Regions from separate parts of the Colwellia sp. PAMC 21821 genome, predicted to be linked through region 2. Evidence: predicted binding sites of a transcription regulator. Region 2 holds the regulator's gene; each other region holds the start of a gene.

Region 1 (8,111 bases), 450 kb from region 2:
ATTTTATCGGGCAAAATGTCGTTACCTGTCGTTGATGAAAACGATCATTTTCTTGGCCGTTTTACCGTTGAAACAGCTTATCAAGTAAAACAAGAAACGCAGACAGAGCAAATCAATAGTGCTGCGGGTTTAACTACCGACGAAGACTTATTTTCTAGCGTTAGAACTAGTGCGAAAAACCGTGGTATTTGGCTTGGCATTAATTTACTGACCGCTTTTTTAGCTTCTTGGTTTATTGGTTTTTTTGAAGCAACACTACAACAAGTGGTCGCTTTGGCCGTTTTAATGCCAGTAGTTGCATCTATGGGTGGGGTTTCTGGTAGCCAAACCTTAACCGTTATTGTTCGAGGTATGGCATTGGGCCAAATAACAGAACAAAACAGAAAGGTGCTACTGCGAAAAGAATTAAAAGTCGGTGGGCTAAATGGCATAATTTGGTCTGTTGTTATTGGTGCTATCACCTACTTTTGGTTTGACAGTGCAGAGCTAAGCTTAGTGATTGCCTTAGCAATCTTATTAAATTTACTGACGGCATCGGCATCGGGCGTTATGATCCCGGCTATATTAAACAAATTGAATATCGACCCGGCTTTATCTGGCGCAGTTATTTTAACCACAGTAACTGATATTGTTGGTTTTGTTGTGTTTTTAGGATTAGGTAGCTTACTGCTACTATAGAAAAGTAAAAGAGGATTTAAGTAATGCCCGTAGAAACTATCACCTGGATTGCTATTGTGTTTTGTATTTCACAATCGGCTATTTTTTCAGGATTAAATTTAGCCTTTTTTTCGCTCAGTAGATTACAGCTAGAAGTTGAAGCAAATAAAGGCAATAAAGCAGCAAAAATTGTTTTAACACTGAGAAACGATTCTAACTTTTTACTGGCCACTATTTTATGGGGTAATGTTGGAATTAATGTTTTATTAACCATGTTGTCAGATTCAGTATTGGCCGGTGTTGGTGCATTTTTATTCTCAACAATAGCGATAACCATTATTGGTGAGATAACACCACAAGCTTACTTTTCTCGTAATGCTTTAAAAATGGGTAGCATGCTGGCACCAATAATTCGCTTCTATCAATTTGTGCTTTACCCTGTTGCACGTCCAAGTGCTTTAATACTTGACGCTTGGTTGGGTAAAGAAGGTATTACCTATTTAGGCGAGAGTGAATTAGGTAACATCATTAAAGAGCATATACGTGCTGAAGAAGCAGACTTGAACCATGTTGAAGGTATTGGTGCATTAAACTTTTTTGCGCTTGATGAAATTAAAGTGACTGAAGAAGGTGAAGTGATAGACCCTCATTCTATTATCGCCTTACCGACAAAACTTGATTTGCCTATTTTGCCCGATACTTATACCGGTCCGAACGATCCGTTTTTAACCATGCTTAACCAGTCAGGTCATAGTTGGGTGGTGATTACAAATCTTGAAGGTACCCCGTTGTTGGTTATTGATGCAGATGGCTTTTTACGAAGCGCACTGTTTCAGTCAGAAAATTTTGACCCTTACAACTTTTGCCATCGCCCAGTTGTTATTACCGATGAAACAACCTCGTTAAATGAAGCTATTTTAAAAATGAAGGTGAATACGTCAACTGATAAGAACTTTGATGGCGTGATTGAGCACGATGTGCTGTTGGTGTGGGGTGAAACTAGACGAATTATTACCGGTGCTGATATTTTTGGACGCTTGCTTAAAGGCATGCTGCCGCTAGTGCAGCATAACGAAAAAGTAGCAGAACTAATTAACGCTGAAAAGTCATAATTCAGCGCTAGAGCACGTTATCAAAAAATGAACTTCGGCTATGTATTTAGCCGAAGTTTTTTTATCATTTTTATCAAAAATAGCAAAACAACAATTGAGTGATACTTCGGTTATAGTTTAATGACCTAGTACCTTTTATCTATCACCTTTTATCTATCAACTAGCATCTATTATCTGCAGCCTGTTACTTAGCTATATTTTAGTTTGGTAATGACTTATTTACTCAGGTTTTAAAGCTAGCACGTCTGATTTTAACAAGCTTAAAATCTTCTCTGCGGTATTACCTAACACTTTCGCTTTTAAACCTTTACGTCCAACGGTGCCGATAACCACTACACCTGCTTTTTCCTTTGCCGCAATACTCGGAATTACCTTTTCTGGGTCGCCTGCTTTAATGAAAAAATTAGCGACGGGAATATCATATTCAGCGGCCAATTTTTCAACTTCACTCTTTAAGGTTTTCTTTGCTTTACTTTCTAACTCATCTTTATAATGTATGCCTAAATCACGTAATACTTTTGAAAACATTACGGTGTAACACACAAAGAGCTCAGCGTCGTTGGTTTCGGCAAATGTTTTTGCTGCTTTTAATATTTGATGATTAAGTGCTTGTTTGCTTTTACGTTTTGTTTCTAGGTCAATAGCGGCTAAAACATTGGGCGATTTACGCCATTTATTATCGCTAACAATAAATACCGGTGCAGGGCATTCGCGCAATAATTGCCAGTCGGTCGAAGTGTATAAAAAGGTCTCACTACGATGTGCAGTTTTTACTACCATGAGAGGGTTATGCTCTTTTGCGTAGCTGTTTATCCAATTGTAAATACGCTTTTCCCACACAACTTCAAAGCTGTAGTTAATGCCGTTAGGAATTAAATCAGCAAGTGCTTTTTTTGCATCATCGCTCACAGCATCAAGTATCGCTTGTTGTATTTTTTGTGGATCATCTTGAATAAGCCGTAAACTTTGATAACAAAAATAGACAATATGTAAAGAATTACTGGTATTTTTAGCCAGTTCACAAGCGCGTTGAATGGCGACTGGTTTGCTATCCGATAAATCGGCGACAACGAATATACTGTTCATAAAATCCTCTTTTATTGATGTGTATATAATAAAAGTAGCATACAAAATCTATATTTTCTTTGATATAAAACAAGTATTTAATAAAAATAATGTTTACGTGTATTATCGCGATATAACTTAACGAATTTACACTTACATACTCAACGAACAAACAGTAGTTTTAAAAAAAATTTTAGCGCTAGCTTGGCAATTTTTTAATGATCAAGCCCGTTAACGCAACCGGCAATAAAGACACCAAACCAAAAATCCAACTACCGCTGATAAAAATGAGTATACTCGAAAGTAAAAAGCCCAAAGCAACCATGGTAGCGCCTATCAACTTTGCGCTTTGATGAGAAAACAAGCCCCCTACTGAGAGTAAAACAGCCGCTAAAATTTGCATGACACCATAAAGTGTAATCGTGAAATCATTGAACAGGAAGCTTTGCAGAAATTTTACTTCTTGAGGACTGTGAGTAACTTTAGCAATGCCAGCAGCTAGACTTAATAATGCGATAATGACGATCAGTAAATTAATAACAGTTTTCATCTAAACTCCGTTCACCAACATTTGTTACAAGGCTCTATATTACAAAGTTCTATATTTCAAAGTTCTTTTATTACAAAGTACTTGTTAATTTATGTGCTAAACAATGGTGTTAACTCAACTCAACCGCATAAATCAACGGTTAAGTCTCGATGCATTATTAACGTCACACTAAAACTAACTGCCACACTTGAGCTAACTGTCACACTCAAGCTTCGCTTTATATTTTTTACTGGCATAGATATATAAAAAAACTGCAATAACGATATTGAATATACAGCGTAATATTTCAGCTAATTGAAAGTTCAAGGTAACTAAAGAATAGAGCAAATCAATCGTTGACCCCAAACCCAATATAATGGCTAAAATCATAAATATTTTTTCTAAAGACATTGAGTTAGACATAATGACCAAAATTTGTGTACGTACCGAATATTATCGAACTATACACTTTATAGTTTTTAAATGAAAATTGAACAAATGCTTAATGCCTTACAGTATTTATAACTCTGTGAATACACAGAATTAGCCTACCAATTTACTTACAACTTTTACATTGTTATCCAAGGTTTTATGAACTGGACATTTGTCTGCTATTTCTAAAAATCGCGTTTGTTGGGCGGTGTCTAACTCTCCAACAAAACTAATTTCACGTATAATAGCTTCAATGCCTTGGTTTTTTTCCTCACAGTCTTGGCAGTCTTGTTGATAATCTCGGCTATGTTTTAGCTCAACTTTGATATGCTTTATGGCAAGTTTTTTACGTGTCGCGTACATACGAAGTGTCATGGCAGTGCAAGCGCCTAAACCGGCAAGTAAATGCTCGTAGGGATCAGGTCCCATATTATCGCCGCCTGCACTTTGCGGTTCATCTGCAAGCCAATAATGACTATTCGTGCTTACGTGTTGGGTAAATTTATGATTTTTTTCTTCGACAATAACATGCCCTTTAATCACTTCGACTTTTTCCTGGGCGCAATTGTTATCACCCGCATTGATTTCAGTACTATTTTTAGCATTGCTTGGGACTGAAATATATCGCCCTGCCCATGCAGCTATTACGTCTGCAGCATATTCGGCGTCACGTTTTTTGGTTAATAAGTGATCGGCACCATCTAAACTGACAAAGCTTTTGGGGTGCAATGCCGCTTGATATATTTTCTCCGCTTCACTGATATTGACTGTGCTGTCAACCGGAGAGTGCATGACTAAGAGCGCCTTTCTTAATTGACCAATATGGCTGGTATCGTAGCGTTTAATATCATCTAAAAATTGTTTTTCGATCGTAAACACACGCCCTGCTAAGTTGACTTCAGCTTTGCCATTTTTTTCAATATCATCAATTTGTAGGGCAAAGTTATGAGCAACATGCTCTGCATCTGACGGCGCCCCAATAGTAACAACGGCCATAGCCTCTTCAACATGCTGAGCAACATTAAGTACCGCCGCACCACCTAAGCTATGGCCAATGAGTAGGCGAGGCGCTTGATATTCTACACGGAGAAAATTCGCTGCAGCAATTAAATCTTTTATATTTGAGGAAAAGTTACTATTCGCAAAGTCACCATCACTATTGCCTAAACCGGTAAAATCAAACCTTAACACTGCAATACCTTTACGCATTAAAGCTCGACTAATTCTTGATGCCGCTGCAATGTCTTTGCCACAGGTAAAACAATGCGCGAATAAGGCATAAAATTTCACATCAGATTCTGGCGTTTCCAGTAATCCACTCAGTTTGTGTTCACCGCTGATAAATTCAACTTTTGTGCGCATATATAACCCTTTTTGTAAGTTCGTCAATTAGTCACATTGCTGCGCTACTCATATTGACCGTAAGGTTTTAATAAAAATTTCTTTTATCATAATACTAGTTAAATTTTTGCGATACATTGCATATTATTTTGTATAAAATATACCGATGTTAATCAAATTTTTTAAGGAACAAGTATGACTATAGGTGTGGGCGGCTCTACCGCAAAAATTGAACTTGAGAAGTTAGTCAATATGACTGGTCAAGTCCAAGCAATAACTGAGGCTGAATTAAATCAGCGCATTGCGAAAGCGCAAAAAATTATGGCTAAAAATAATATTGCGGCCACCTATATCGACGCTGGAACCAACCTATATTACTTTACCGGTACGCGATGGTACGCCAGCGAACGTATGGTGGGCGCTATTATTCCTCAACAAGGAGAAATTAAATATATTACACCCTTCTTTGAAGTGAATACGCTTAGTCAATATATGACGATTAAAGGCGAAATAAAAGGTTGGCAAGAACATGAAAGCCCTTATCAGCTCGTTAAGCAAACCTTAACACAATTGGGCATTACTTCTGGCCGATTAGCCATTGATGAGTCTGCCGCTTTTTTTATTGCTGATGGTATTAAAAAAGCCGCTCCCGAGTTAGAACTCGTTGATGCAAAATGTGTAACTGCAGGTTGTCGTGCAGAAAAATCAGACACCGAAATTGCCTTATTGCAACAAGCAAAAGATATGACCATAGAGGTTCATAAAGCTGTAGCACGTATATTACATGTCGGTATTACTACACAAGAAGTTACTAATTTTATCGACCAAGCACATCGTAAAGTGGGTGCACCTGCTGGCTCATATTTTTGTATTGTGCTCTTTGGTGAAGATTCATCTTATCCACACGGTGTTAAATCACCAAAAACCTTAGAAAAAAATGACATTGTATTAATTGACACTGGCTGCCAGGTTGAAGGATATAACTCTGATATTACTCGTACTTACGTTTTTGGCGAGCCAAATCAGCGCCAACGTGACATGTGGCAAATAGAAAAACTAGCACAGAAAGCCGCCTTTGACGCTGCCAAAATTGGCGTAGCTTGCGGTGATGTGGATGTTGCAGCAAGAGATTATTTAGCAAGTCAAGATTTAGGCCCCGATTATCAAACACCTGGCTGCCCGCATAGAACAGGACATGGTGTAGGTTTAGACATTCACGAATGGCCATATCTCGTGCGAAGCGATAGAACACCTCTTGCTAAAGGCATGTGTTTTTCCAATGAACCTATGTTGGTAATACCTAATGAATTTGGTATTCGATTAGAAGACCATTTTTATATGACTGACACAGGCGCTAAGTGGTTTACTGAGCCTTCATATTCGATTGACGACCCGTTTGGCTATCAACAAGCTTAAACAAAACACAAACCACATTGGTTGTTTTTTATGCTAGAAGTCAGGACTAAATGTCTCGTTTATCCTGACCTCTAAAAACTAATACACTTTGTAGCAGCAAATAGATTGGCGTATGTCTTTGGCTTTGGATAGAATCAATACATTATAATTTTTGATATCGAGCTTATGCACGCATTTTTAGAATACATTCCGTTAGTAATTTTTTTCGTTTTTTATAAGTTTGCCGATATTTATTGGGCAACTGCCTCATTAATCGTTGCATCTGCTATACAAATAGCCTATTTCTTAATACGAAAACAGCCAATTCCAAAAAGAAATCTAATTTTCTTTGGTTTAATTGCCGTATTTGGCGGCCTTACTATTTATATGCATGACGATACCTTTTTAAAATGGAAGGTAACTATTATCCAAGGTATTTTTGCTATTGCGCTGATCGTTAGTCAAAAAGTATTTAATAAAAATATTATGAAAGAGTTTTTAGGTGAAGCCTTAACCTTACCCGAAAACATCTGGAATAGATTAAATCTTGCTTGGGCGCTGTTCTTTGCCCTATGTGGTTTCCTCAATTGGTACATTGCCTTTAACTTTAGCTTAGAAACCTGGGTTAACTTTAAAGTATTTGGCTTAACGGCGTTAACTTTTGTGTTTGCTATTGGCTCGATAATATCATTGTATAAATATATGCCGGAAGAAAAAGAAGAAGAAAAGCAAGAATAGCTTGGCATGCGTTTTTCGCGGCTGTTAATTAAATAATAATTTTTTGGATGTAAAATGTTTTATCTTATCTATAGTGAAGATGTTGAAAATAGCTTAGCGCTACGTATGAGTGTACGCGAAAATCATTTAGATCGTTTACGAGTGTTGCAAGATCAAGGCAAGCTACTTGTAGCGGGTCCTTGCCCTGCTATTGATAGTGAAAATCCAGGTGATGCAGGTTTTACGGGTTCACTTATTATTGCAGAATTCGACAGTTTAGTCGCTGCTCAGCAGTGGGCTGACCAAGACCCTTACATAGCCGCGGGCGTTTATAAGAACGTTACCGTTAAACCGTACAAAAAAGTACTTCCAGCATAAGTATTGATTTTTAGCCATGAATAATAAAAATGTGAGTAAATACATATTGGCAAGCTTACTACTATTTTCTAATGTGGTGTTGGCTAAAAATAACGTAGAAATGTGTGAAACAAAAATGGACACTTTATCCGAAGTGTCCCGTTGTTTGGATGGCACTAAAGAAAAGAAAGATCGAGAGTTACAAACTTGGGTAAATAATCAAATTTTTATCTTAGAAGAGTTAGCGGCACACAACGGTCGCCGCACGTCGCTCGACATGTTTAAGCGATCACAGCGCAATTTTATTAGCTATCGGGAAAATAACTGTCGGTGGCAATATTTAGTCGTTGCGCCAGATGAAGGCGCCGCTGTTGCTTATAAAAAATGTTATATAACATTGACACAATATCGCATTGAAGAATTATCCAACCTTAATAAATAGTTAATTTTATCTCATTATCTCTGGTTAAAAAAACGTCTTATCATCATGATAAAACGCCATAACT
Region 2 (8,111 bases):
AGATGTTGAACCACGCTATTTAGAGCTAGAGGTTTTAGAAACAAGTGCTTTAGATGATGTAAACAACGTCTCAAAAATTATGAATAAGTGCATTGCGCTAGGGGTGAAATTTGCGTTAGATGATTTTGGCACTGGCTACTCCTCACTTACTTATCTTAGGCGTTTACCCGCCAGCTTAATTAAAATAGATCAGAGTTTTGTAAGAGACATGTTACATGATGCGGATGATCTAGCTATCGTTGAAGGCGTGATAGCGCTAGCTAAATCATTCAAACGTAATGTGATTGCTGAAGGTGTAGAAACGATTGAACATGGTAGTACTTTATTGCAACTGGGCTGTGAATTGGCACAAGGTTATGGCATTGCCAGACCTATGCCTGCTAGTGATATTCCTGGGTGGATCAGAGAATGGAAACCTGATGTGAAATGGTAGAAGAATAAAGGGCGACTTTTTGGATGACAACCATTTAAAGCGCTTACTTGCTAATTTAGATCTAATGCTCTTTCAAATCTAAATTTGCGGGACTAGAGCTGAAGCAATGTATCCTAAGGTTTTAGCTGGGCGATAGGGCACGCGAACCACATTCATTGTCCATTATTAAAGATCATAGAATAGGTATTTCAATAATATCGCTTAGAGGTAAGTGAATACGTCTCAAGCGTTCGCTTTGGTAAATAATGAAAGTTAAGTGATTATAAGTTGAACAGGAAAAGCTTACTCTGAAGTAATGGTTATTGTACTTGAACTATTTATGCCAAATATTAGAAACAGATATAAAGCGTCACCAAAATATTAAATTACCTCATTCGGTGACGCATTACTTGTTATCAACTATTTTGGCTTATAAGCTATAAAAAATCTATAGGGTTAAACATACGAAATGTTGCTTGATACTCTATTTGTAGAATGTAAAAGAATACGATTATCTCTATAATAGCAATTGTTAATAACAAGCATAAACTTCTACTTCGTTGTATTAAATATAAAAAATTTTAACTAACTAACTAAACTTACGGGTTTCTGCACCCCATGCAAAAACCAATGCATAAAGTACGTGGCCGACAAGAGCGACCCAAGTGGTTTCTGTGAAACCAATAAACGGCGGCAGCCCGATGATAAGATGTGCGACAACGTAAAGCGCGAACACCCAAAGCACTACACCGTAAACAAAAGCAGTAATTGTCCAGTGTAGCGATGGCATAATTGCCTTCCACATTGGTCGTACAACAAGTAGCCAGCCTAACGGGTAAAGTATCAATCCTGTAATGTAGTGAACTAATTCGGGTACACCTGTCGGCGCTGAACCGAATAGGACTTCAATCATCGTTGTAGGCAGTTTAATTGTGGAGAGCGCGGTAAAACCTAGAATGGGAGACAGTGAAGGCCCCCAAAAATCAAAGATAATCGTGGCGAGCGCTCCCGCAAACAGTATCATCAAAATAGTCGAAAACTTGCTCGTCGAGCATCGCTCAGCCGAAGCGTCTTGATTAGTCATAGTGCTTTTCCTTATAGAGGGTAAACCGATAATGAGATAAATAGCTTGTCTAAATAAGCGTTTAAAGGCTCGTAGGCCCGCCTAAAAAGACAATAATTGAGGGGTAAAGAGGACTCTTTTCGAAGATCAGAACGAGCAACAATAAGGAGATTTTCACCGTGGGGCTATTATACTGCGCTTTACAGCTTATAAAAACTTTTTTTATTGCAATATCACGGCTATACCAAGTTGATTAATTGATTTTAAAAGTGATCTTTTTTAGCGACGGAAAAATCCTACTAAGGTACTTTAGTGAGTGAACAACCGACACACCCTCCCTTTATAGTCCGACTTAAAGGCCATAGAATAGTGACTTTAGTCATTCCGGATAAGAGGTATAGTAAGCCTTAGCACACATTCGCTTTGGTAACTTATTGATAGTGAAAATTGTTGTTGAACAGACTAATTTGTGGTTATGGTGATTGAATTAGAGGGCAAGTTTTAGAGGGCAAATTTTAGAGGGGAAATTTTAGAGGGGAAATTTTAGAGCTCAAACTGTAGATGACGAAATAAAGCGTCACCAAAATGTATAACTTTCTCATTAGGTGACGCGCAGCGCACTATTTCTGAAATCTACATATCTTTATACAATATGCCCTTATTTAATATGCTCTTATTCAATATGCCTTATTCTACATCGAGGGGGGAAACGTAACCATCTGGCTTTAATGCCAATACATCACAATTGAGCCTATCGATAACATGCTCTGCGGTATTGCCAATTAATGCTGCTGATAACCCCGTGCGACCAATCGTGCCAAGAATAACTAATTCGGCATCTAATTCGGCCGCTATGCTTTGAATAATATCTTCAGGTAAGCCTTCTTGGATATGAGTGCATTCCTCAGTTATATTAAAGGCAGTTGCATGCTCTAGCATTGCCTTCTTATGATGCTTTAACATGGCGAGGTTATAATCACTGGCATTAAACTCTGGAATTTCTATCGCGATATTTACCGGTGTACCTGGGAATGAATTAACGAGGTGCAAATTTGCTTTCATGACCTTGGCGAGTTGTTTAGCTTCAGCGGTAATTTTATCGTTAAGCGCTTTATGCTCTTCTTCTTCGCTGCCAATATTTAACGCGGCTATAATGTTGCCATTTTCAGGCCATAAATGCTCTTTCACGAGTAAAACAGGGCAAGGACATTTTCTCAAAATATGCCAATCAGTAGGGGTAAATATCACTGATTTAAATTTGTCGTGTTGGTGTGTCCCTTTTATAACAATGTCGTAACCGTTATCGATAACTTTGGCAATAATTTGCTCAAAAGGACGGTTATGCCAGATAACCTGACAATCAATTGTAATACCGGTTACATCAAGTTCAGCAAGTAAAGACTCCAACCATTGTGTGCGATCATTGATAACAGATTTGCACATAGCTTCACGTTCATCACCTGACAGCATAGTAGTCATTTCATAAGAAAAATCATATATGGTCAAAAATGCTGTAATGCTAGCACCTGTTTTACGTGCTAATTCTATTGCACGATTTAGCGCTTTTTGATCTTCTGTTGTTGGGTCAACAATAGCGAGTATTTTTTGATACTTTTCCATAGCTAATTCCTTTGTCAATTGCCTGCTGGTATTACCAAACTGAGAAATAAATAATATGTTTGATACTATAACAATAGCTTATTTTAAAAAAATAATAGTTGTTTTAAATCAAATTATTATTGTTTTTATTTAATTATTTCACGCTTAGCATAGCCTGAAATAGCCGAATAAGGAAGCCTAGATAAGTAGATGGAAAGTAAATAAAAAGTAGACGAAAAAATGTGGGAAAACGCTGGTTTAAAGCCCAGCACAGAGGTTTAATTTTTCGCTATTTAGAATGGTAATTAATTTACCATTAACGGTTATTAAGCCATTTTTATGGAAGCGATTTAGTAATCGGCTTATGGTTTCAACCGTTAAGCCAATATAATTGCCAATGTCACTGCGTGTCATTGATAAGCGAAACTCAGAAGCGGATAAACCACGGGCATGATATCGAATACTTAAGGTACTAATAAAGGTTGCTAAGCGCTGCTCTGCATTTTTACGGTTAAGTAATGTTAGCATTTCATGATCTTCACGAATTTCAGTGCTCATCATACGCAAAATCTGTTTTTTTAACTTTGGCATACTGTTAGATAAATTATCGAGCGTATTATAGGGGATCTCACAAATCATTGAGGTTTCTAATGCCTTTGCAAAGCTTGGGTGTTTAGCATTGGCTATAGCATCAAAGCCAAGTAAATCACCCGCTAAATGAAAGCCAGTAATTTGTTCTTCGCCTAGTTTATTAATGGTGTAGGTTTTGAAGGTGCCAGATCTAATAGCGTAAAGCGCTTTCATTGGCTGACCATCGTTAAATATTTGCTCACCTTTTTGGATCGGAAGCTTACGATCAATAATATTATCTAAGGTTTCTAGCTCATGATCATTAAGAGAAAAGGGTAAGCACAACTCACTGATACTACAGTTTTGGCAGTGAATATGTTGCTGGTCTACACACGATTTATTATTCATAAAAGCCTATAAATATTTCCATGAAGATCACCATAGTAGATACGTTAAAGATATGCAATCAGTATAGTATAAATGCCATATATAACGACTAACATAGCCGCTATTTTTCTAAATAGAGCATGACTTAATAGCGACTTAACGCTGAAAGTCCCTAATGATACTGAAAGTAGAGCGGGCAAAGTGCCAAGGCCAAAGAAAAACATGATCAAGGCACCATTAAGTACGTCGGCACTTGCTAATGACCAAGTTAAAGTAGAATAAACTAAACCACAAGGTAACCAACCCCAAAGCGCGCCTAACGCGAATGCACTTTTTATGTTTTTAATCGGTATAAATTTTTTGGTGTGTGGTGATATATGACGCCATACATTTTTGCCTAAATGCTCGACTCGGCTCAACCACATTAACCACTGACCAAGGTATAAACCCAACAAGATAAGAAAAACGCCCGCGATAGTTTTTAATATCGCAACGGGAAAACCTATATTTTTTGCGGCCATTGAACTGGTGAATGCGACTAAGGCGCCTATCAAACTATAAGAGGCTATGCGACCAAAGTTATAGGCAAATATAATGGCATATTTTTTATGACGAGCGGTATCCGATATCGCGGTGGTTAACATGGTGCTAATACCGCCACACATTACCACACAATGGCCAGAGCCAAGTAATCCGATAACAAAAGCTGAAAAAAAATCAAGATTCATGGCGTTATTTATCGACCTGATTATCGTTCTGATTATCTACTTGATTCTTAGCTTTATTTGTTTCATTTGTTTGATTGTCTTTGAACTCAGTCTCTTTCACCTGAGTAACGTTAAGTGAAGCACTGGTACTTTTATTGTGACTGACTTTGTCATGTTCATCATCAAATAAAATGCTCATACCTTGTTTTTCTAAGTCATCAAATTGTTCGGTTTTTACCGCCCAAAAAAAGAGATAAATACCGATAGTGGTCAGTAATACTGCAATGGGAATTAATACGTAAATTATGCTCATTTTTTTAAAAGCCTTAATGAATTACTTACTACTAAAATTGAACTGGCCGACATACCAATTACGGCCATATAGGGTGCAATATGACCCGTAACCGCTAACGGTAATACAATGGCATTATAACCAAAAGCCCAAAGATAGTTTTGCTTTATAATGCGCGCCGTTCGCACCGAAACCTGTCGTAATGTTTGCACGCCTTTAAGCTTGTTGTTCAGTAATATCACATCGGCACCGTTTTTAGCAATATCGGTACCACTACCCATGGCAATCGATAAATGCGCTGCGCCGAGCACAGGACTATCGTTTACACCATCTCCTATCATAGCGACCGTGTGTGTGGCTTGTTGCTGTTTTATGGCATTTACCTTGTCTTGAGCTGATAAGTTAGCTTGTACACTGTTAATTTGCAGTGTTGATTGCAATTTATTGCAGCCTTGCAGGTTATCGCCCGATAACATGGTGGTTTCAATGTCTTGTTGATGAAGAAACGCTATTAAGGGTTTAGCGTCATCACGTAAACCATCATTTAAATAAAATTCAGCGACTAATGTTTCACCTTGCATTAATACACACTGCGCGCTGTAAGCTGAATTGTTATTATCGCTAAGTAGCCACGAACTTTTGCCAATGCGATAGTGTTGGCCGTTAACTTCACCAGAAATACCAGCGCCGGGAGCAACGACAACCTGTGTGGTTGTTTGGTTAAAATCACGAAAAGGGCTAAACGCTTTTGCCAACGGGTGTGCAGAATGTGCCTCTAATGCTGCTGCAATAGCGAGTACTTGTTCTTGACCTTCTGAGGTAATATCATCTGAAAAATCACCATAAGTTTTTACTTTGACAAGGGCAAATTCACCGGTGGTTAAGGTGCCGGTTTTATCAAATGCTACGGCATCGACTTCAGGCATAGTTTCCAGTACGTGTGCTGACTTAATCATAATACCTTCACGATTAAGGCGTGTAGTTGCACAGGTGAGTGCAGTAGGTGTTGCTAACGACAAAGCACAGGGGCAAGTAACCACCAAAACAGACAGGGTGATCCAAAATGCCTCTGACGGTGCATGTTGTATCCAATATATTGACGTAATAATAGAAACAATTAAAATTAGCGCAACAAAGTATTGGGCAATTTTATCTGACAACTTCGCTAACTTAGGTTTATGGCTTTGCGCATTTTCACTTAGGCGAATCAATTGGCTTAAAAATGACTCTTGATTGTTGTGTTTAACTTTTGCTGTTAAATTACCATCACCATTTATGGTGCCGGCAAATATGTTGTCTAACGTTGTTTTCATTAAGGGCAGTTGTTCACCCGACAGCATAGCTTCATTTATTTGACTCGTGCCGGTGATTATTTCACTGTCAGCTGGAATGGTTTCGCCTGGCTTTATTAAAATAATATCGTCAGCTTTTAAATTATTGGCTGAAATAAAGCGCTCAACACCTTGTTCTATTTTAGTCGCTGTCATCGGTATAAGTTTTAATAAATTTGCTGAAACATCCGCGGCACGACTACGGGCTCTAAATTCCAGGAATTTACCGATAAGAATGAGGAAAGTAAACATGGAAACAGATTCGAAATACACTTCACCTTGTTGGGTGAATGTTGCCCAGCAACTCGCTAAAAATGCCAAAATAATCGCAATAGATACCGGTACATCCATCGAAAGTTGGCGGGCTTTTAGGGCATAAAATGCGCCTTTATAAAAAGGATAAGCGCCATAGGTAACAATAGGTAAGGTTAAGAAAAAGCTCGCCCAGCGTAAATAAATAACATTGTGTTCTGCCATATCTGAGAAAGCGCCAAAGTACAAACCAAAGGCGATCATCATAACTTGCATCATTAAAATACCAGAAATGCCAAGGCGTTTAATAAAGCTTTTTGCTTGTTTTTTATTAACTTTTTCGGCGCTACTGGCCTTAAATGGCAGACCGTGATAGCCAATTTTATCGATTAAACTCAGTATTTCACTCAGTCTTACTTGGCTTTCTTGCCACTGCACGGTCGCTCTTTGTGTTGTCGCATTCACCGTGATCTTATTAACACCATCGAGTTTGCTAACTTGCATCTCTATTAGCCATGCACATGCTGAGCAGCTTATACCGTCAATGGTTAAAATTGTTTCTTTGAAGCCATCATGATAATAGGTAAACTCATTTTGTAAGCTTTCATCATCAAGTATTTTATTACGCTGGAGTTGCTCTGGTATTAACACTTCACCTTTTTGTGCTGGCGCACTGCGAAAACGGTAATAGTCAGTTAAGCCATTGTCGACGATAGTCTGTGCGACGGCTTGGCAACCTATGCAGCACATAGGTTGACTCATACTTTCAATATTTGTTATTAAATTAATACCATTGGGGACTGGCTCGCCACAATGAAAACAAGCTTTGCTCATTTATCTTTGCTCATTTAGCTTTACTGATTTAACTATGCTCATTAATACAGGCTAATTAATTTGCTGTAGATGGATTCGGTTTCATGATAACAAATTCAGACTGAGGCAAGGTCATCTCCGTTTGAATCTTCCAGTCATTTTCAAAAGAACTAATGGTCACACGCCATTTGCCTGAAACATTTTGGTCCGCTTCAAAGTAATGAGTAAAGTTGCCATTACCATCAGCCGTTAACGCTAAATAAAAGTCTCGCTGCGCTAATGTAGGGTGATAAAAGTTAACATTCAATATTGGAAACTCTTTTTCGATACCTGTTGGTCGAATGACAAGCTGATCATCAACAAGCTTCAAACCAAAACTCATGCCGAGTTTTTGTGCTTGTTTAATTTTGCCTAATTCCAAGTTAATAGCTTTACCTTTTTTATAGTAATCGCCAACAACAAGAGGGTCAGGATCAGTATTGGCAATAATAAACGTGGCAATACCGGCAACGACCGCCGTAAAAGGTAATATAAACACAAGCCAAGCCCAAGGCTCTTGATACCAAGATGTTTTCATGAAAATTTCTACTTTGCTGAGATAGCAGGCATTATACGACTTTTCTGAGGTAGGAACTATTAAAAAACGGTAATATTACAAACTTTAACCAAACCATCAGTTAAAAAA
Region 3 (8,111 bases), 1.9 Mb from region 2:
TGAATAGTGTGGCCTTGGCCTGTTTGATATAAAAATATTTCATCGGTTAAAATGTTATACACACCCTTGAATTCTTTACCCATGCCGATTGGCCAGGTAATAGGGGCACATTTGATTTTTAGGATGTCTTCAACTTCATCCATTACTTCCATTGGATCGCGAACATCACGGTCCATTTTATTCATAAAGGTAATAATGGGGGTGTCACGCAGACGAGTAACTTCCATTAATTTAATGGTACGGGCTTCTACACCCTTAGCTACGTCGATTACCATTAGGCAAGAGTCAACAGCGGTTAAGGTACGGTAAGTATCTTCTGAGAAGTCTTCATGACCCGGCGTATCGAGTAAATTAACTAAACAGTTTTTATAGGGAAATTGCATTACCGAGGTGGTGATTGAAATACCACGTTCTTTTTCCATTTCCATCCAGTCAGATTTCGCATGTTGCCCCGACTTTTTACCTTTTACGGTACCGGCTTTTTGTAAAGCTTGACCAAAAAGCAAAACCTTTTCAGTGATCGTCGTTTTACCCGCATCAGGATGGGAAATAATAGCGAAGGTGCGTCGAAGGTCGACTTCCTGCTGTTGTACAGACATGCAAATTACCTGTTATTAAAGTGGATGAAGAGAATTTAAGTTAAATTTTAAAACGCAACATTATAGCGAAAACCAGCCTAAAGGGCAGTAACAATATCTTGAATTTGTACTTTTTTTTACAACAATAGACAATGGTGGCTATTTTGTCGTATTTTACTTAGATAATGATTAAAGGCGCTAGGTAGTCAATGCAAATGCTGTTGTAAGTCATACAATAAAATTTAAAGGGTTTAGGATTTGAGTAATGAATTTATCCCTAGTATTAAGCTTACTTACCTCACAAGGTTAACACTAGGTTGTTATTAGGTTAATGAAGGGTTAACGTTCGGCTTTCACTATATTGATGACGAAAAATAAACGTTTAAGTATAACGCTGATAGTATGTTACTTTGATGCCTGCTTAAGGTTTAAGTATTTAAAATCAAATGTTTATAAGATTATTTTAAGTGGCTATTTTCAAGTGATGAAATAACATGTAAATATCTTTCATTATTAAAATAGTATAATGTCGTTGTTAAAATCGAAGAGATGAAAGTAATGAAAACAAAAACAAAAAAATTACTAAAAACACCCTCAAAAATTAACGTATTCTTAGGTATTTTAGCTTTGATTGCTGTAACTGAATTTTTAGTTATGCAGTTAATTGCGTCCATAGCACATGATTGGAGCGTAAATTTTGAAGCCTTGGTTGATACCATTTTACTTACCGCGCTATGTAGTCCGCTACTTTATGGTTTTATTATTCAACCTTTTGTTAAAGCACATGAAGCTGCGCTTAATCAAATTAAAATGCAGGCATTTACAGATCCCGTTACAGGATTAGCTAATCGCCCCATGATTACCCAGCATTTATAGGGATTTATTGCCGGTAGTTTTAGGCATAAGCAATTTGGCGCAATCATACTTCTTGATTTAGACGGCTTTAAAGCAGTGAATGATACATATGGTCATAATGTTGGTGATCAAATATTGATTGAAGTTGGCAAAAGATTACAATCAGTTACTCGCGAAAATGATTTGGCTGCCCGCTTAGGTGGGGACGAATTCTTACTTGTTTTAGACCGTGTTGCTTCGAATGCAGACGATGCGAGAGAGAACTCAAGTAAAGTAGCCATTAAAATTCTGTCGCTATTGCAGCAGCCATATGAATATGGTGAGAAAAAGCTTGTCTTAGGGGCTAGTCTTGGCGTAAAACTTTTAGGACAAGAAATTATAACACCTGAGACTGCCATTATTCACGCAGATCAAGCTATGTATGAAGCTAAAAACGCAGGCAAGGGGCAAGCTAAGCTTTATGAGCTAGCAGCTTAATTATACCAATTGAAATAAATAATCGATCATTTTAAGGCGGTTTAAATCGTCAATAACTGCGTTGTTTTCAATCACACACGCCCGCTATTACTCGACAATTGCTCCTGCATTGCTCTACTTACGGGCATCCATGCCCTAATCAATCAAACGCCTTGCCTGCAGGGATGCAGGTACTTATGTTTAGTCTGGAACAATAAACATGTATTCTTGAACAATTTATCCTCGCTTAAAATTGGTCAATAACTTATTACATTTGGTATTAGAAGCATTTAATAAGCAATTAATAGCGTTATCTTCACGACCAGTATAAATATCAGCTTTGTTAATTTATATTAGCATTGCTCGGGTTGGGTTGATAACGACTGTTGATGCACTACTAATGTTACTCGTAAACAGTCTACAACCTATAGAACCTAAACCGGATTCTCCCGCTTTGATGCTCATCAAAAATTTATAGCCATAAGTATTTCAACAAATTAATTTTTGCATGGTTTTTACCTATTGTGGTTTATACCTATAGTATCGGGTGAAAATAACGCAACTAAAGACATTATATTCCCCTTCATTTAAATAATCATACCTACCTTATTCAAGGTTTTATCTACTAAACATAAGAAAAACTTGATTTACATCAAGTAACGCAGCGACTCGTTGCTGTATTGTCAGTCTATGATGTTTTCATGTTATCTATTTTACTTAATTACCTTGGTGAAAATGTGTTCAAGTAGTGAGGGTTTATGGTTGATTTAAGCCGCCGTAATTTTATGCAAGCAAAGCAAGTTTCTACACCGCCAACCATTAGATTACCTTGGACTGTGGACGAAAAAGTATTTACGCAAGGTTGCTCGCAATGTGGCGACTGCATTGATGCCTGCGAAGAAAATATTATTATTAAAGGGGATGGCGGTTTTCCTGAAATTAACTTTTCTGCTGGCGAATGCACATTCTGTCAACAATGTGTAAAGGCCTGTAAAGAGCCTTTGTTTTCGCCTGTTGACGCTGAGCCTTGGCAGTTAACGATTGAGATTACAGGAAGTTGCTTAGCTAAGAGTCAAGTGCACTGCCAAGTGTGTCAAGACAGTTGTGAACCTGAAGCCATTAACTTTACCTATCTGCATGGTAGCGTGCCTCAACCTGAAATTGCACTTGTAGACTGTACGGGGTGCGGGGCATGTGTCGCTATTTGTCCTGAGTCGGCAATTAAGCTTTCAACAGGCTTGTTAGCAGCAAATTAGGAGTAAATTATGAGTGATTTAGAGCAGTTAATATGGAATGTTTTGGGCTATACCTCAATGCCATTGATATTCCTTTTTGGTTTTATCGCTACGGCGCTAGTCGCGATTATTATTTTAAAAATATTTGGCGCTAAGCCTGCAGCGGCAATTACAAATACAATTAACCATACAATTAAACATACAGCAGAAGCTAACGAAAAATTATAAGAGGGCAAGAACATGATTAATCTTTTAGAAGAAAGCCCCGTAAATATTGCTGGGGTAATGTTTATGGTATATCCCGATAACGCAGCTAAAGTTGCGGATGATCTGCAAGCATTTCCTGGTGCTGAGAAACATGCAACAGGCGAAAATGGCAACTTAGTGTTCACCGTAGAGGGGCTCGAAGGCGAAACCAACCCTGCCAAACGTATCATAGATACCATTACCGACATGAGCAATGTGTCTGGTGTTATCTCGTCATCACTCATATTTCATCATAACGATGCGGGTTTACCACAGCATCAAGGGAAAGCATTATGACCTTAACTCGACGTGACTTTATTAAAGCTAATGCGATTGCAGCGACAGCTGTTGCCGCTGGCGTTGCGGTGCCTATATCAGCGACTAATTTGATCACGCAATCGTCACAAAGCACAATTAAGTGGGACAAAGCCCCTTGTCGTTTTTGTGGCACGGGTTGTAGTGTATTAGTCGGTACTCAACATGGCAAAGTAGTGGCAACACAGGGCGATCCTGAAGCAGAAGTTAATAAAGGCTTAAATTGTATTAAAGGCTACTTTTTATCGAAAATTATGTACGGTAAAGACCGATTAACCAAGCCATTATTGAGAATGACTGATGGTAAATACCATAAAGAAGGTGACTTTACCCCCGTAAGCTGGGACAAAGCCTTTGATGTTATGGCTGATAAATTTAAAGCCGCGATTAAGAAAAAAGGCCCAACCTCGGTCGGCATGTTTGGCTCCGGTCAATGGACAGTATGGGAAGGCTATGCGGCTTCTAAGCTGATGAAAGCAGGCTTTCTAACCAATAATATTGACCCGAATGCGCGACATTGTATGGCCTCAGCTGTTGGTGGTTTTATGCGTACTTTTGGTATCGACGAGCCAATGGGCTGTTACGACGATTTAGAACATGCTGATGCCTTTGTATTGTGGGGCTCTAATATGGCGGAAATGCATCCTATTTTATGGTCACGACTAACTGATCGTCGTTTAAGTGCGTCGCACGTTAAGGTCAATGTTTTATCAACTTATAAACACCGTAGTTTTGAACTTGCCGACAATGGCATGATCTTCACTCCACAAACAGATTTAGCTATTTTAAACTTTATTGCCAATTACATTATTCAAAATAATGCCGTTAATGAAGATTTCATGAAAAAGCACGTTAATGTGCGTGAAGGCGTTACCGATATAGGTTATGGCTTACGTCCAACGCATCCGTTAGAAAAAGCGGCAAAAAATGCCGGTAGTGGTGAATCAACACCCATGACTTTTGAGGCCTACGCTAAATTTGTTAGTACTTATACGGTGGAGTCTGTGTCAAAGCTTTCTGGTGTGCCAGAAGCCAATTTAATTGAAATGGCGAAGTTATACGCCGATCCTAAAGTCAAAGTAACGTCATTTTGGACCATGGGATTTAACCAACATACCCGTGGTGTTTGGGCTAATAATTTAATGTACAACGTACATTTGTTAACCGGTAAAATTTCTGAACCCGGTAATAGCCCGTTCTCATTAACCGGTCAGCCATCAGCTTGTGGGACCGCGCGTGAAGTAGGAACTTTCTCTCATCGCTTACCGGCTGATTTACAAGTTGCAAACCCTAAACACAGAGCAATAGCTGAGAAAATTTGGCAGTTACCAGAAGGCACTATTCCACCCAAGCCTGGTTATCATGCTGTATTGCAAAACCGTATGTTAAAAGACGGTAAACTCAATGCTTATTGGGTGATGTGTAATAACAATATGCAAGCCGCGCCGAACATTAATGAAGAAGCAATTCCAGGTTATCGTAATCCTGAAAACTTTATTGTGGTCTCAGACCCGTATCCAACCGTTACCGCACAAGCGGCTGATCTTATTTTACCAACGGCAATGTGGGTAGAAAAAGAAGGCGCTTACGGTAATGCTGAGCGTAGAACGCAATTTTGGCATCAACAAGTTAATGCGCCAGGTGATGCGCGCTCAGATTTATGGCAATTGGTTGAGTTTTCTAAACGTTTTAAAGTCGAAGAAGTGTGGCCAGAGGAACTGATTGCGAAGCAACCCGAACTTCGCGGTAAAACCTTATACGACGTGTTATACGCTAATGGTAAAGTGAATAAATTCCCAATGAGTGAGTCAAAAGGCGATAGCAACTTTGAAGGTGATGCTTTTGGTTTTTATATCCAAAAAGGTTTGTTTGAAGAATATGCAGAATTTGGCCGTGGCCATGGTCACGATTTAGCGCCGTTTGACCGATATCACGAAGAACGCGGTTTACGGTGGCCAGTGGTTAACGGTAAAGAAACTAAGTGGCGCTTTAGAGAAGGCCATGATCCTTACGTAGAAAAAGGCAGTGAAGTGCAGTTTTACGGTCACAAAGATAATAAAGCGGTTATTTTTGCTTTGCCTTATGAGCCACCAGCAGAGTCGCCCGATGAAGAATATGACTTATGGTTGAGCACTGGGCGTGTACTTGAACATTGGCATTCGGGCTCAATGACATCGCGTGTGCCTGAGCTACATAAAGCTTTCCCTGATGCCGTGATTTTTATGCACCCTGATGATGCAAGAGAGCGAAACTTGCGCCGTGGCGATAAAGTGTTAATGGCTTCTAGGCGAGGTGAAGTTGAATCTCGAATTGAAACCAGAGGCCGAAACCGACCACCAAAAGGTTTAGTGTTTATGCCATGGTTTGACGCTAAGCAATTAGTCAATAAAGTCACTTTAGATGCAACTGATCCGCTGTCAAAACAAGCTGATTATAAGAAGTGTGCGGTTAAAGTCACTAAAGCTTAATGTTGAAAAATTAACACATCGATAACCTTATTATCGGTGTGTGGGAGAGATAAATGAAATTATTAACTTTATTAGTTGCTGTAGTTACATTTGCAATAGCGTTTATAACCATAGCCCAAGAAACAGTTAACACCGGCGGTTTAGCCACCATTCGCGGAGCTGCAACTATTGATGAAACCCGCCCAGCAGAAAAACTAAAGCGTGTTATTAAGGACAAAAACCCTATTGCGCGGAATTATGTGCATCAGCCACCGGTTATACCTCATCAAGTCCGAGGTTATCGTGTCGATTTAAACAGTAATAAGTGCTTGAACTGCCATAGTTGGAAATATGCTGCAGAAACAGGTGCAACGAAAATTAGCTTAACGCATTATGAAACACGTGATGGTAAAACTTTATCGGATGTTTCTCCTCGTCGTTATTTTTGCCTGCAATGTCATGTTACACAAGCTGATGCAGCGCCTTTGGTTGATAACACCTTTGAGCCTGTTGAATCTTTGGGTCATGAGTAAATAGTTGCAAAAATAGGAGATTAACATGCTAAAAAATGTGTGGATGTTTTTAAAGTCACCGAACAGTGCGGCTTTATGGTTTATTTTAGCCATTGGTTTTGCCGGTGGCGTTATTTTCTGGGGCGGTTTTAACACGGCATTAGAAGTAACGAATACCGAGGAATTCTGTATTAGCTGTCATGAAATGCAAGACAATGTATATGAGGAATATCGGGAAACTATTCATTATGCTAATCGTTCAGGTGTGCGTGCTACATGTCCTGATTGCCATGTACCTAAAAAATGGACAGATAAAATCGTCCGTAAAATTGCGGCAAGTAAAGAAGTTTGGGGTATGTTAACGGGCGTTATAGATACCCGTGAAAAATTTGTGGATCATCGCCGTTCTATGGCGGAACGGGAGTGGAAACGAATGAAAGAAAATGACTCCTTAGAGTGTCGTAACTGCCATGATTTTGAATATATGGACTTTTCTGAGCAAGGTAACCGCAGCGTGAAAATGCACTCTGACGCCTTAGCATCAGGAGAGAAAACCTGTATCGACTGTCACAAAGGTATAGCTCATGAGTTACCGGATATGAAAGGTGTTGATAACTGGTAATGGATAAATTTCTAATAAATTTAACATAATTATTTTATCAGGAGATGAGGCAACAAAAAGTAAAAAGCAAACCTAGGGTTTGCTTTTATAATTTTTCTTTTTACTGCTTTATTATACTACTTTCTTTTCACTGAGTAACTTTGTTACTGCTCGGAAAGAAATTGCCTATTTAATTGGCGAAAGAAGTTCAGGATTAGTCACTAGGTTTCTAACACCGTGGGCGTGATCTTCTTTAAACTCATTCCCTTCACACCATTTAGCAACTGAAGCAATATCAACTTTAGCCACTTCAGGTCGAACACTCCAGGTTACTTGAAGGGGTGAACCCGCTTCGTTGTAACTAGGACCCGTTGTTGAACCACTATACACAACAGGCTTTCCTGTGTTGTTGGGGATGTTTAAGGCTTGGTATTTACCCTTGGTTTCACTAACAGTGGTTAATTTATTAAAATTCAGCGCGTTATCATCGTTTACAAGCACATAGACTTGAGTTTCTACCCGTAACTGTGGGTTCATGATTGACTCACTTAAACAAGCGCCTAACGTAGCACCCGGCTTAACTTGTGCTGATGAATGAACGTAATGCACTTCAATAGTGTCGCCCGACTGTAAGCTGTTATGTGTACCTGGACATACTTCACTTGCTAAAGGTTTACGTTGTTCAACACTTAGCTTACCTGAATATAAGTAGCCAGTTTGATAGCCGTGACCATCGCCATTGCCGGCATACTTGGTAAATTCTCCACCTTTATGTTCGGCATTCTTATGAAAATGTATGTTACACAAATTCATGTGGTTGTAAGCAGGTGCTGCGCCAAAATGAATGGTATTAGTGCCTGCTACAG

What was found. Region 2 encodes FNR, which switches genes on or off when oxygen is low (the NO sensors DNR and NnrR bind a similar motif). Its sites were predicted from a motif close to TTGATCTAGATCAA; they were not measured.
Region 1: a site for FNR is predicted at 2,915-2,928, ahead of A3Q33_RS19920 (universal stress protein). Genes of this name have one in related genera too.
Region 3: a site for FNR is predicted at 2,532-2,545, ahead of napF (ferredoxin-type protein NapF). Genes of this name have one in related genera too.

What each region holds. Positions count from the first base shown of each region.
Region 1 covers NZ_CP014943.1:4,766,727-4,774,837, forward strand. The annotation lists gene A3Q33_RS19910 (magnesium transporter) at 1-678, shown strand, start outside; gene A3Q33_RS19915 (DUF21 domain-containing protein) at 702-1,769, shown strand; gene A3Q33_RS19920 (universal stress protein) at 1,989-2,855, opposite strand; gene A3Q33_RS19925 (DoxX family protein) at 3,034-3,384, opposite strand; gene A3Q33_RS19930 (hypothetical protein) at 3,577-3,786, opposite strand; gene A3Q33_RS19935 (bifunctional alpha/beta hydrolase/OsmC family protein) at 3,907-5,157, opposite strand; gene A3Q33_RS19940 (M24 family metallopeptidase) at 5,332-6,552, shown strand; gene A3Q33_RS19945 (septation protein A) at 6,718-7,269, shown strand; gene A3Q33_RS19950 (YciI family protein) at 7,324-7,626, shown strand; gene A3Q33_RS19955 (lysozyme inhibitor LprI family protein) at 7,643-8,047, shown strand.
Region 2 covers NZ_CP014943.1:327,709-335,819, reverse strand. The annotation lists gene A3Q33_RS20705 (putative bifunctional diguanylate cyclase/phosphodiesterase) at 1-433, shown strand, start outside; gene A3Q33_RS01320 (hypothetical protein) at 1,002-1,496, opposite strand; gene uspE (universal stress protein UspE) at 2,163-3,095, opposite strand; gene fnr (fumarate/nitrate reduction transcriptional regulator Fnr) at 3,333-4,052, opposite strand; gene A3Q33_RS01305 (sulfite exporter TauE/SafE family protein) at 4,097-4,759, opposite strand; gene ccoS (cbb3-type cytochrome oxidase assembly protein CcoS) at 4,764-5,051, opposite strand; gene A3Q33_RS01295 (heavy metal translocating P-type ATPase) at 5,048-7,447, opposite strand; gene A3Q33_RS01290 (FixH family protein) at 7,503-8,003, opposite strand.
Region 3 covers NZ_CP014943.1:3,358,019-3,366,129, forward strand. The annotation lists gene prfC (peptide chain release factor 3) at 1-599, opposite strand, end outside; gene A3Q33_RS14235 (hypothetical protein) at 1,137-1,454, shown strand; gene A3Q33_RS14240 (GGDEF domain-containing protein) at 1,461-1,910, shown strand; gene napF (ferredoxin-type protein NapF) at 2,648-3,145, shown strand; gene A3Q33_RS21080 (TIGR02808 family protein) at 3,155-3,352, shown strand; gene A3Q33_RS14255 (chaperone NapD) at 3,365-3,667, shown strand; gene napA (nitrate reductase catalytic subunit NapA) at 3,664-6,153, shown strand; gene A3Q33_RS14265 (nitrate reductase cytochrome c-type subunit) at 6,207-6,665, shown strand; gene A3Q33_RS14270 (NapC/NirT family cytochrome c) at 6,709-7,266, shown strand; gene A3Q33_RS14275 (delta-class carbonic anhydrase) at 7,432-8,111, opposite strand, start outside.